Regions from separate parts of the Mesorhizobium sp. WSM4871 genome, predicted to be linked through region 2. Evidence: predicted binding sites of a transcription regulator. Region 2 holds the regulator's gene; the other holds the start of a gene.
What was found. The regulator HrcA, encoded in region 2, represses chaperone genes, less so after heat shock. The targets are predictions, from matches to a motif close to GTTAGCACTCNCNNNNNGNGAGTGCTAAC.
Positions count from the first base shown of each region.

Region 1: AC0L2H_RS11385 (co-chaperone GroES) is a predicted target of HrcA. The motif match lies at 1,919-1,947, and genes of this name have one in related genera.

Region 1 covers NZ_JBVVPU010000004.1:413,971-419,138, reverse strand. The annotation lists gene groL (chaperonin GroEL) at 1-1,391, opposite strand, end outside; gene AC0L2H_RS11385 (co-chaperone GroES) at 1,448-1,762, opposite strand; gene AC0L2H_RS11380 (hypothetical protein) at 2,003-2,431, shown strand; gene AC0L2H_RS11375 (usg protein) at 2,450-2,719, shown strand; gene AC0L2H_RS11370 (DUF982 domain-containing protein) at 2,786-3,043, opposite strand; gene AC0L2H_RS11365 (hypothetical protein) at 3,166-3,297, opposite strand; gene AC0L2H_RS11360 (Hsp20 family protein) at 3,538-3,996, shown strand; gene AC0L2H_RS11355 (Hsp20/alpha crystallin family protein) at 4,052-4,591, shown strand; gene AC0L2H_RS11350 (periplasmic heavy metal sensor) at 4,690-5,094, opposite strand; gene AC0L2H_RS11345 (hypothetical protein) at 5,091-5,168, opposite strand, start outside.
Region 2 covers NZ_JBVVPU010000008.1:38,275-43,442, reverse strand. The annotation lists gene AC0L2H_RS17355 (VOC family protein) at 1-186, opposite strand, end outside; gene rph (ribonuclease PH) at 370-1,086, opposite strand; gene hrcA (heat-inducible transcriptional repressor HrcA) at 1,244-2,341, shown strand; gene AC0L2H_RS17340 (hypothetical protein) at 2,353-2,550, shown strand; gene AC0L2H_RS17335 (PQQ-dependent sugar dehydrogenase) at 2,688-4,040, shown strand; gene AC0L2H_RS17330 (LysE family translocator) at 4,123-4,740, shown strand; gene cysK (cysteine synthase A) at 5,070-5,168, shown strand, end outside.

The sequences.
Region 1 (5,168 bases), on a different contig from region 2:
ATCGAGCCTTCGGCGCCGGCGTTCTCGGCGATCTGGCGCACCGGCGCTTCGATCGCGCGACGCACGATCTCGACACCGGTCTTCTGGTCGGGGTTGTCGACCAGGATTCCGTCCAGCGCCTTCGCCGCCCTCAGCAACGCCACGCCGCCGCCGGGCAGAACGCCTTCCTCGACCGCCGCGCGGGTCGCGTGCAAGGCGTCGTCCACCCGGTCCTTGCGCTCCTTGACCTCGACCTCCGTCGAACCGCCAACGCGGATCACGGCGACACCCCCGGCGAGCTTGGCCAGCCGCTCCTGCAGCTTTTCGCGGTCGTAGTCGGAGGTGGTCTCCTCGATCTGCGCCTTGATTTGGGTGATGCGTCCCTGGATTTCGCCCTTGCGACCGGCGCCATCGACGACGGTGGTGTTCTCCTTCTCGATCACCACCTTCTTGGCGCGGCCAAGCATCTCCAGCGTCACGTTCTCCAGCTTGATGCCCAAGTCTTCCGAGATCGCCGTTCCGCCGGTCAGGATGGCGATGTCCTCCAGCATGGCCTTGCGGCGATCGCCGAAGCCCGGCGCCTTGACGGCCGCGACCTTCAGCCCGCCGCGCAGCTTGTTGACGACGAGCGTCGCCAGAGCCTCGCCCTCGACGTCCTCGGCAATGATCAGCAGCGGCTTGCCCGATTGCACGGCAGCTTCGAGCACCGGAAGCATGGCCTGCAGGTTTGAGAGTTTCTTTTCGTGGATCAGCACATAGGGTTCATCGAGCTCGACGCGCATCTTGTCCTGGTTGGTGATGAAATAGGGCGAGAGATAGCCGCGGTCGAACTGCATGCCTTCGACGACTTCGAGCTCGGTCTCGGCGGTCTTGGCCTCCTCGACCGTGATGACGCCCTCATTACCGACCTTTTCCATCGCCTCGGCGAGGAAGCGGCCGATCTCGGCATCGCCATTGGCCGAGATGGCGCCGACCTGGGCGATCTCGTCGTTCCTGGTCACCTTCCTGGCATTGGCTTTGAGTTCGGCGACAACGGCGTCGACCGCCTTGTCGATGCCGCGCTTCAGGTCCATCGGGTTCATGCCCGAGGCCACCGCCTTGGCCCCTTCCCTGACGATCGACTGCGCCAGAACCGTCGCGGTCGTGGTGCCGTCGCCGGCGATGTCGTTGGTCTTCGAAGCGACTTCGCGCACCATCTGCGCGCCCATGTTTTCGAACTTGTCCTCAAGCTCGATTTCCTTGGCGACGGTGACGCCGTCCTTGGTGATGCGCGGGGCGCCGAACGACTTGTCGATGACGACGTTGCGGCCTTTGGGGCCGAGCGTGACCTTCACCGCGTTGGCGAGGATGTCGACGCCGCGCAGCATTTTCTCGCGGGCTTCGGTATGGAATTTCACTTCCTTGGCAGCCATGGATCACTCCTTCGATTAGGCAGCTTTTCGTTGACTGATTGCTTGTCCGGCCCCGCTCAGGCGGCCTTCTTCACTTCGGCGCTGGCGTCGATCACGCCCAGCACGTCGCTCTCCTTCATGATGAGCAGGTCCTCGCCGTCGAGCTTGATCTCGGTGCCGGACCACTTGCCGAACAGGATGCGATCGCCGACCTTGACATCGAGAGGCTGTAGCTGGCCGGCCTCGTCACGCGCGCCCGATCCGGCGGCGATGACCTCGCCCTCCTGCGGCTTTTCCTTGGCGGTGTCGGGAATGATGATGCCACCGGCGGTCTTCTCGTCGACCTCGATGCGGCGAACTAGGATACGGTCATGCAATGGGCGGAACGTCATGTTGTTCTCCTCATAGGACAAACAGGTTTTCTTGGACCTCCCTTCGCGGCCGACCGGCACAACGGTCGACGCGACGGTGCGTGACCCCTGTTCGGGCATCGCGCGCATATCGAGTTAGTCTGCCAATAACGGGTTTCAAGAGGATTTCGAAAATTTTTTGGCACTCGGTATGGTCGAGTGCCAATGCACTGTAATCATGCGGTTATTTGTCATTTGGCGACTTGAAATCGGCCCGGCGCATTGCAAGATATTGCCGAAAGCGGAGCCGGCGCGACGGCCCCGATATACCCAAGCCGAGGAGTTTATTGCGAGCGGAGAATAGCAATGGAAGACCACCTCTCGACAATCGTCCCTTCCATGTCGACTGAAACATCGGATCTGAACCGCCTTCTGGATCCGGCACGATTCTTCAAGCACCCGACGGATGTGCTGAGCGACGGCAATCTCGATGTCTTCGAAAAGCGCGCCATTCTCGCATCATGGGCATCCGACGCCTGCGCGGTCGAATGCATGCCGTCACTGCGCCAACCGCCCGGCGCCGAACGGCCGATACTTTTCGACACAATCATGGAAGCCCTGCAGCAGCTTGACCGGAATGGCATGGAACGGCCCGCCGAGCCGGAGCGTTGTTCGATTTTCGGCGGTATGAGCGCCGACAACTTCAGTTGATGTTGAAAGGAGACGCGTATGGTCAGCAGGGAGTTCCAGCTTCAGATGCAGGGCTTCGGACTTACGACGGCGGAGATCCATTACCGCCTTCCCGACCATCGGAGCCTGCTGCAGCTTTTCGTCTGGCAGGAATACGACATCGCCCCCGATTTCCCGACGCTGAAACATTTCCTCGAGTATTGGGAGCGCGAGATCGAAGGTCCGCTGCATTCCGTGCGCGTCGCCCATCACCGCCTGATTCAACCTTCCGAATGGCGGTCTGTGGACGGTGTAGTCACCCTTCAATAATTGCCAAATGGCCTGAGGACGGATCCGGCGGCGTCAGCCGCCCCCCGCGATGCGGGCAATGGCCGGTCAGGCAGACTTACGGCCGCGGACAAGCAATCCGGCCGCGCGAGCCGCCTTGACGAAGGCTGTGCGGGCCTCGCGCCCCGTACGCCAGCCGTCGAGAGCGTCGCGGCAGGCGCGATAGGCTGCGCGCCAGCTTCGGTCGCGCGCCCATTGCGGCCACTGCTGCATGCATTCGATGGCTTCCCAGCTGCTGGCGACCTTGCGCTCTCCGTCGGATTGCAGCTTGAGCGTGATCGGCTCGGAAAACGGGACGTCGTTCATCACTTCCTCCTTCTTCTTCCGTTTCTAGAGCAAGTAGAGCAAGTAAACCGGTGGCCGATGTCGGCACCGGTCGACGAGATGGTTCCTTCCTCGGTGCGCTTCAAGTCTCCTGGCGCCAACTTTTATATGTTGTCGGCATGGGTTCGAGGAGCCCGATCAGCCACTCTTTGGCGGCGGCAGAGGACACTGGTCGGGGCGATGTCGGCGATGACGGCGTCGTCCACCAGCACCGAAATGATGTCGTCGCGTGTCATGGACTTGATATCCTCCATGCAGCGTGCCGGCGCGATCCTTGATGACGGTTGAGACCGGCATTGCCGGCCACAATGTTGCAACAAAAAAATCGTCCAGCGGCATTGAATCTGGTCTTGATTCCGGGCTCACAATATCCAAATCGACAGTGCCGGCCGCCCAACGGGGCCGGCAGAAACCCAAGGGGCGCCAAAGCTCTTTGGCGCTCCTCGTACCTATGTTGCTCAATGGAGGATGTAGCTATGAGAAACGCATTTGACTTTTCCCCGCTCTATCGGTCGAGCATCGGCTTCGACCGCGTCTTCAACCTGCTGGAAAACGCGCCTCAGGCAGTTGACAGCTGGCCGCCGTATGACATCGAGCGAAGCGACGAGAACAGCTATCGCGTGAAGATCGCCGTCGCCGGCTTTTCTGAAGACGATCTCGATATCAGCCACGAGCCGAACCTTCTCGTGGTGTCGGGCGAGCGCAAGGAACAGGACAAGGTGCAGTATCTGCATCGCGGCCTGCCGTTGCGGCCGTTCACACGGCGCTTCGAGCTTGCCGACCATATGGTGGTCACCGGCGCCTCGCTAAACAACGGCCTGCTGACGATCGACCTCGTGCGCGAAGTACCCGAGGAGATGAAGCCGCGTCGTATCGCAATCGCCAAGGAGGACAGTGCGCCGAAGGCGCGACAGGTCGAGAAGCAGGCCGCCTGAGAGAAGGCGGTCTGACGACGCCTTCGACACAACCAATCGAGAAAGGAAAACACCAATGGCTATTCGTGATCTCATCCCATGGGGCCGGGAGAATAGTCCGGTTCCCACCCTCTATCGTGACGACGACCGCGATCCGTTCATGGCGTTGCATCGCGAGATGAACCGCATGATCGACGAGGCGTTCCGCGGTTTCGAAACGCGGATGCCCTCGCTCCGCGGATTTTCGTCGGCGCGCGCCAACTGGCCAAGCGTTGAAATCTCCGATGGCGAGAAGGAGATCCGCGTAATTGCCGAAATCCCCGGCATGGATGAAAAAGACGTCGAGCTTATGCTCGACGACGGCGTGCTGACGTTGCGTGGCGAGAAGCGGTCCGAGACCGAGGACAAGGACAGGCACTTCTCCGAGCGGTTCTACGGCCGCTTCGAACGGCGCATTCCGCTTGGCTACGAGGTCGAGGAGGAGAAGGTGAACGCCGCCTTCCACAACGGCGTGCTCACCGTGACGCTCCCCAAGACCCAGCGCGCACAGGCGAAGGCCCGGCGCATCGCCATCAGTGGCGGCGGCGCCAGTTCTGCCGGCGAGAGCAAGCACTGACCGCGTTGGCGGCCGGGCGCAATCGCGTCCGGCTGCGCTTGATGGTGAAATTCCGCAAGCCGCGCTTGCGATCCAGCCGTCAGCTGACCCTGCCGGAGCTAGCTTCCGGTAGCGGGCTTTGCCCTGACGTTCTTCAGCGCGGTGAGAAGGTAGTCCTGCATCGTCGCCTGAAGGTTTGTCGTGGCGGCGCGCACCGCCGTCATCGCATCCTTCACCGCGGCTTCGTCGAAGGGCGTCGCCTTCTGCGCCGCCGCCAGATTGGCGCGCGCGGTGCGCAGTTCGCGCATCGCCTGAAAGGTGCGCGCCCGGTTGTCGCGCAGGATGCCGCGGAACTCCTTCCTGACCGCTGGCGAATAGTTGCCCGCGATCTCCGATATCAGCATGCGCGCCGCCCCTCCCTGCCGTAGCCCATGCGCCGCATAGCCGATCAGGAAGAAGTTGACGGCGAGCGACAGGCCGAGCAACACCAGCGTTGCCGTCCATATCCAGGAACGTTTCGTCAAAGCGAATCCTCCTCTGTCGGATCGGCTCCCATGCCTGGCTCGTCCAGGATGCCAGACCCGCCGTCGTCGGTCAG
Region 2 (5,168 bases):
CGCCGGCGGCACTTTCGTCGCCTCGGCATTGAAGATCAGCAGCACACCGGATCCGCAGCGGAAGAAGAGATGGCGGCCGTCGATCTTGCCCAGCAGATCGAGGCCGAGCACATCGCGATAGAAGGATTCGGCGTCGGCAAGGTCGGTGACGTAGAGGGCAGATTCCAGGATTGCAGAGGGCGTCACGAGGCACCCCCCTCTGGCCTGCCAGCCATCTTCCCCGCAAGGGGGGAGATCAGCGGCTTCGAGGCTAGCGCCCGCTTTGCAACGTTGGAGATTGGCGAAAGCCGCGATGACACCCGATCTCCCCCCTTGCGGGGAAGATGGCCGGCAGGCCAGAGGGGGGTGTCCAGGCTCGGCATTGAAAGCCTACACCACGGCCATCTGCTGCAAGCTGACCAGACGCTGGATGCCTTTCTTGGCCAGGCCCATCAGCGCCGCGAACTGCTCTTCCGAGAAAGGCTCGCCCTCGGCCGTGCCCTGGATCTCGACGATGCCGCCCTTGCCGGTCATGACGAAATTGGCGTCGGTGCCGGCCGAGGAATCCTCGATATAATCGAGGTCGATCACCGGCTGGCCGTCATGAATGCCGCAGGAGATCGCCGCGACATGGTCCTTCAGCACCTTGGCGACGCTGGCCATCTGTCGAGCTTCCATCCAGCGCAGGCAGTCGTACAGCGCCACCCAACCGCCGGTTATCGAGGCGGTGCGCGTGCCGCCATCGGCCTGGATCACGTCGCAGTCGACGGTGATCTGCTGCTCGCCCAGCGCCTGCAGATCGACCACGGCGCGCAGCGAACGGCCGATCAGCCGCTGGATTTCCAGCGTGCGCCCGCCCTGCTTGCCGGCGGAGGCCTCGCGGCGCATGCGCTCGCCGGTCGAACGCGGCAGCATGCCATACTCGGCCGTCACCCAGCCCTTGCCGGAATTGCGCATCCAGCCCGGCACCTTCTCCTCAAGGCTGGCCGTGCACAAAACATGCGTGTCGCCGAATTTCACCAGGCATGAGCCTTCCGCATGCTTGGAAACGCCGCGCTCGAAGGAGATCGCGCGCATTTCGTCGGGTTGGCGTTTGGAAGGGCGCATTCGGGGCTTCTTTCTTGTTATTTCTGGAATCGTGGCCGGCTTGTAACCGCACGGCGCGCAGGGCGCAAAGGAAAATGGACCGGGTCTCGCTGAAGCAACCGGGTTGCGCTGACACCGCCGAACTCTATATCCTTGATATCGGAGGTTTTTGGCCCGAATGACCAAGGCAGTCGATCCCGCGTCCCAGTCTCCCGTGCTTCAGTCGCCAGCACTCCAATCGCTTGATATGCGCTCGCGCGATATTTTCCGGCGCATTGTCGATTCCTATCTCAGGGACGGCGAACCGGTTGGCTCGCGCAGCCTGTCGCGGATCCTGCCGTCGTCACTGTCGCCGGCCACCATCCGCAACGTGATGAGCGACCTCGAGCATCTCGGACTGATTTACGCGCCGCATATCTCGGCCGGCCGGTTGCCGACGCAGGCCGGCCTGCGCTTCTTCGTCGACGCCTTCATGGAGCTTGGCGACCTTTCCGACGAGGAGCGCCGCATCATCGAGGCGCAGGTGCGGGCTTCCGGCTCGGGCGCGACGCTGGAGCATATGCTCACCGAAGCCAGCCAGATGCTGTCCGGCATGTCGCGCGGCGCCGGCCTGGTGCTCGCCGCCAAGAACGAAGTGGCGCTGAAACATATCGAATTCATCCAGCTCGAGCCGACCAAGGCGCTGGCCGTGCTGGTCTCGCAGAACGGCGACGTCGAAAATCGCGTCGTCGACCTGCCCGCCGGCATCACCGTCTCGCAATTGCATGAGGCGTCGAACTTCCTCAACGCCCATATCCGCGGCCGCACGCTGGCCGAGGCACGCATCGAGATCGCCCGCATCAAGGAAGAGACGAGAGCCGCCCTCGACACGTTGTCGCAGGATTTGGTCGAGAAGGGCCTGGCGGTTTGGGCCGGCGCCGAAAGCGGCCTGCCGGCGCGGCTCATCGTGCGCGGCCGCGCCAATCTCCTGGAAAACGTCACCGCCCAGGCCGACATCGAACTGCTCAGGCATCTGTTCGAGGACCTGGAAACGCAGGACGGGCTGATCCAGCTGCTAGACCTCGCCGAGGACGGGCCGGGCGTTCGCATCTTCATCGGCTCGGAAAACAAGCTGTTTTCGCTGTCGGGCTCGTCGCTGGTGGTGGCGCCCTATCGCGACAAGGACGCTCGCGTCATCGGTGCGCTTGGCGTGATCGGCCCGACCCGGCTGAACTATGCGCGCATAGTACCGATGGTCGACTATACGGCCCAGCTTATTTCCCGGATGCTGCGGTAAGGAGAAGAACAATGGCGCTGGAATCATTCAAGGCCCAGATCAGCCTGTTGCTGGAAGAAATGGTCAATCAGCCCGAGGACCAGCATGAGATCCAGGAGCAGCTGCGCGAAAAGCTGAGGGAAATGCGCGCCATGGGCCTGCCATTGCCGGATGACCTCGTCACGCTGGAAAAGCGCCTTGACGATGATTTTTACGCCGCGGGGATGTGAGGCAAGGGTCAAGCGCGGAACGGCTTCTGCCCGTTCCTCGTTCTAATGCATGTCGCGCAAAAGTTGCATGTCGCGCAAAGTGTGCGGCGGTTCTGCGATGACGACATGCATGAAGGGAAGTTGACGCTGGAGGCAGGATGATCCGATTTGCCGGTCTTTTGGGCGCCGTCCTGCTTGTCGCGACAGCCGCTTTTGCTCAGCAGGCGGCTGAGCCGCTGCTGAAGGGCGAAGCTGCCTTCGGCGACTGGCACGCCGACCGGCCGGGGGTGCGCCGCCTGATCCGGCCTGAGGATCTGCAGGCGCCATTCATTACCGAATCCGCCTCGAACAGCCCCGGCGTGGCGCAGCGGCCTGAAGAAGCCAAGCCGATCCTGCCGCCGGGCTTTTCGGCGGAAATGATCGCCTCCGGCATCATCAATCCGCGTGTTGTCCGCGTTGCCCCGAACGGCGACCTGTTCGTGGCCAACAGCAATGACAACCAGATACGCCTCTATCGCCTCGCCGAAGGCAGCGCGCGACCCGCCGAGACGGCGATCTTCGCCAATAATCTCACCCGGCCCTATGGCATTGCCTTTTATCCCCCGGGCGACAATCCGCAGTGGGTCTATATCGCCAACAGCAACGGCGTCGTGCGCTTTGCCTATCGCAATGGTGACCTGAAAGCCCGGGGTGACCCGGAGACCATCGTCGATAACATTCCCAGGAAGAGCCATTGGACCCGCGACATTGCCTTCTCGCAGGACGGCAAGACGCTCTATTTCTCGGTCGGCTCCTACTCGAATGTGGGCGAGGAGGGCATGGGGAAGGAACCGGAAGGCGGCCTCGACGCCTGGGTGAAGTCGAAGCCGCTGGGCGCGGCCTGGGGCATGGAGGATGGCCGCGCCGATGTGCTGGCCTTCGATCCGGACGGCAAGAACAGGCGGGTCGTGGCCACCGGCCTGCGCAACTGCGCGGGCATGACCATCCAGCCGGCGACGGGCGCCTTGTGGTGCGTCGTCAACGAGCGCGACTCGCTGGGCGACAATGTGCCGTTCGAATTTGCAACGACCGTCCGGGAAGGCGGCTTCTACGGCTGGCCCTGGTACTATATCGGCAACAACGAGGATCCGCGCCGCAAGGGCGAGCGGCCCGACCTTGCCGACAAAACCATCGTTCCCGACGTGCTGATGCAGGCGCATTCGGCGCCGCTCAACATCGTCTTTTATGACGGCAAGGGCTTCCCATCCGACTATGAGGGGGATGCTTTCGTAGCCTTGCACGGTTCGTGGAACCGCGGCGTCAGGACCGGCTACAAGGTCGTCCGGCTGAAGTTCAGGGATGGCAAGCCGACCGGCGAGTATGAGGATTTCATGACCGGCTTCGTTGTCTCCGACGACGAAGTCTGGGGCCGCCCGGTCGGTGTCGCGGTGGCCAAAGACGGCGCGTTGATCGTCACCGAGGACGGCAACGGCACCATCTGGCGCGTGACTTACGACGCCCACCGGTCCTGACCGGCGGTTTGCACCGCTGGTGCAATCGAATCCGGCCGTCAGCGAATTCACGCCAGCCCACCTTTGTGCGACAAGGCTGACCATGACCCTTGCAGGATTCCTCGCCTACAGTGCTGCCCTCGGTATCGCCGCCGCCATTCCCGGTCCTGGCGTCACCGCGCTGGTGGCGCGTGCGCTCGGCTCCGGCTTCCGCTCTTCGCTGGCGATGTCGTTCGGGCTGATGCTCGCCGATCTTATCTATCTCACCGCCGTGGTGCTCGGCCTCGCTTTTGTCGCGCAGACCTTCGGCATGGTGTTCCTGGCGATCAAATGGTTCGGCGTTGCCTATCTTGCCTTCCTCGGCTGGCGGTTCTGGACGAGCGGCATCACGCCCGAAACGGTTGAAGCCAGGAAGGGCAAGGGCGGGCTGGTATCGAGCTTCGTCGCCGGCCTTGCCGTCACCCTCGGCAATCCGAAGACGATGATCTTCTACCTCGCCATCACCCCGACCATCGTCGATCTGAAGACCATTACGCTGGCCGACTACGGCATCCTGGTCACGATCACCGTGGTCGTCCTTCTGGTGGTGCTGGTGCCCTATCTGGCGCTGGCGGCCAAGGCGCGCTGGTTCCTGAAGTCGCCGCGGGCGCTTAAAGCCCTGAACCGCACCGCCGCCGGCTTCATGGTCGGGGCTGCCGCGGCGATCGCCGCCCGCCAGTAGGTGCATCGATATTCAGGTGATGCCGGCCTGCAAATAGCGGCATCCTGCGCTTCCGGTGCTCACGTACAAAAAGTACGCTCCGCTCCGGTTCTCGGAAGTCACCATTTTCGGCTCGGCCTGACCTGAATCTCAATACACCTTGGTGCGCAATCAGCTCCTATTCCGCCAAACCATTCCCAATGAGCTCCGATCCCGGAAATGGTATTCCGGGGCGCAGCTGTTTTCAGCAAGCGCCCCACTCGGATATTTTCGAGCCGCAGCCTATCTTGCGCGGTTGAAAGTCCTATTCTGTCGGCTGATGCCAATTGCCTGATCTGGGAGCGAAACCAATGAACAAGCCCGTCACCCCCGCCCGCGTGCCCGGCCGCGGCCGCGTCTTCAATTCGATCACCGAGACGATCGGGGACACGCCGCTGGTGCGGCTCGAC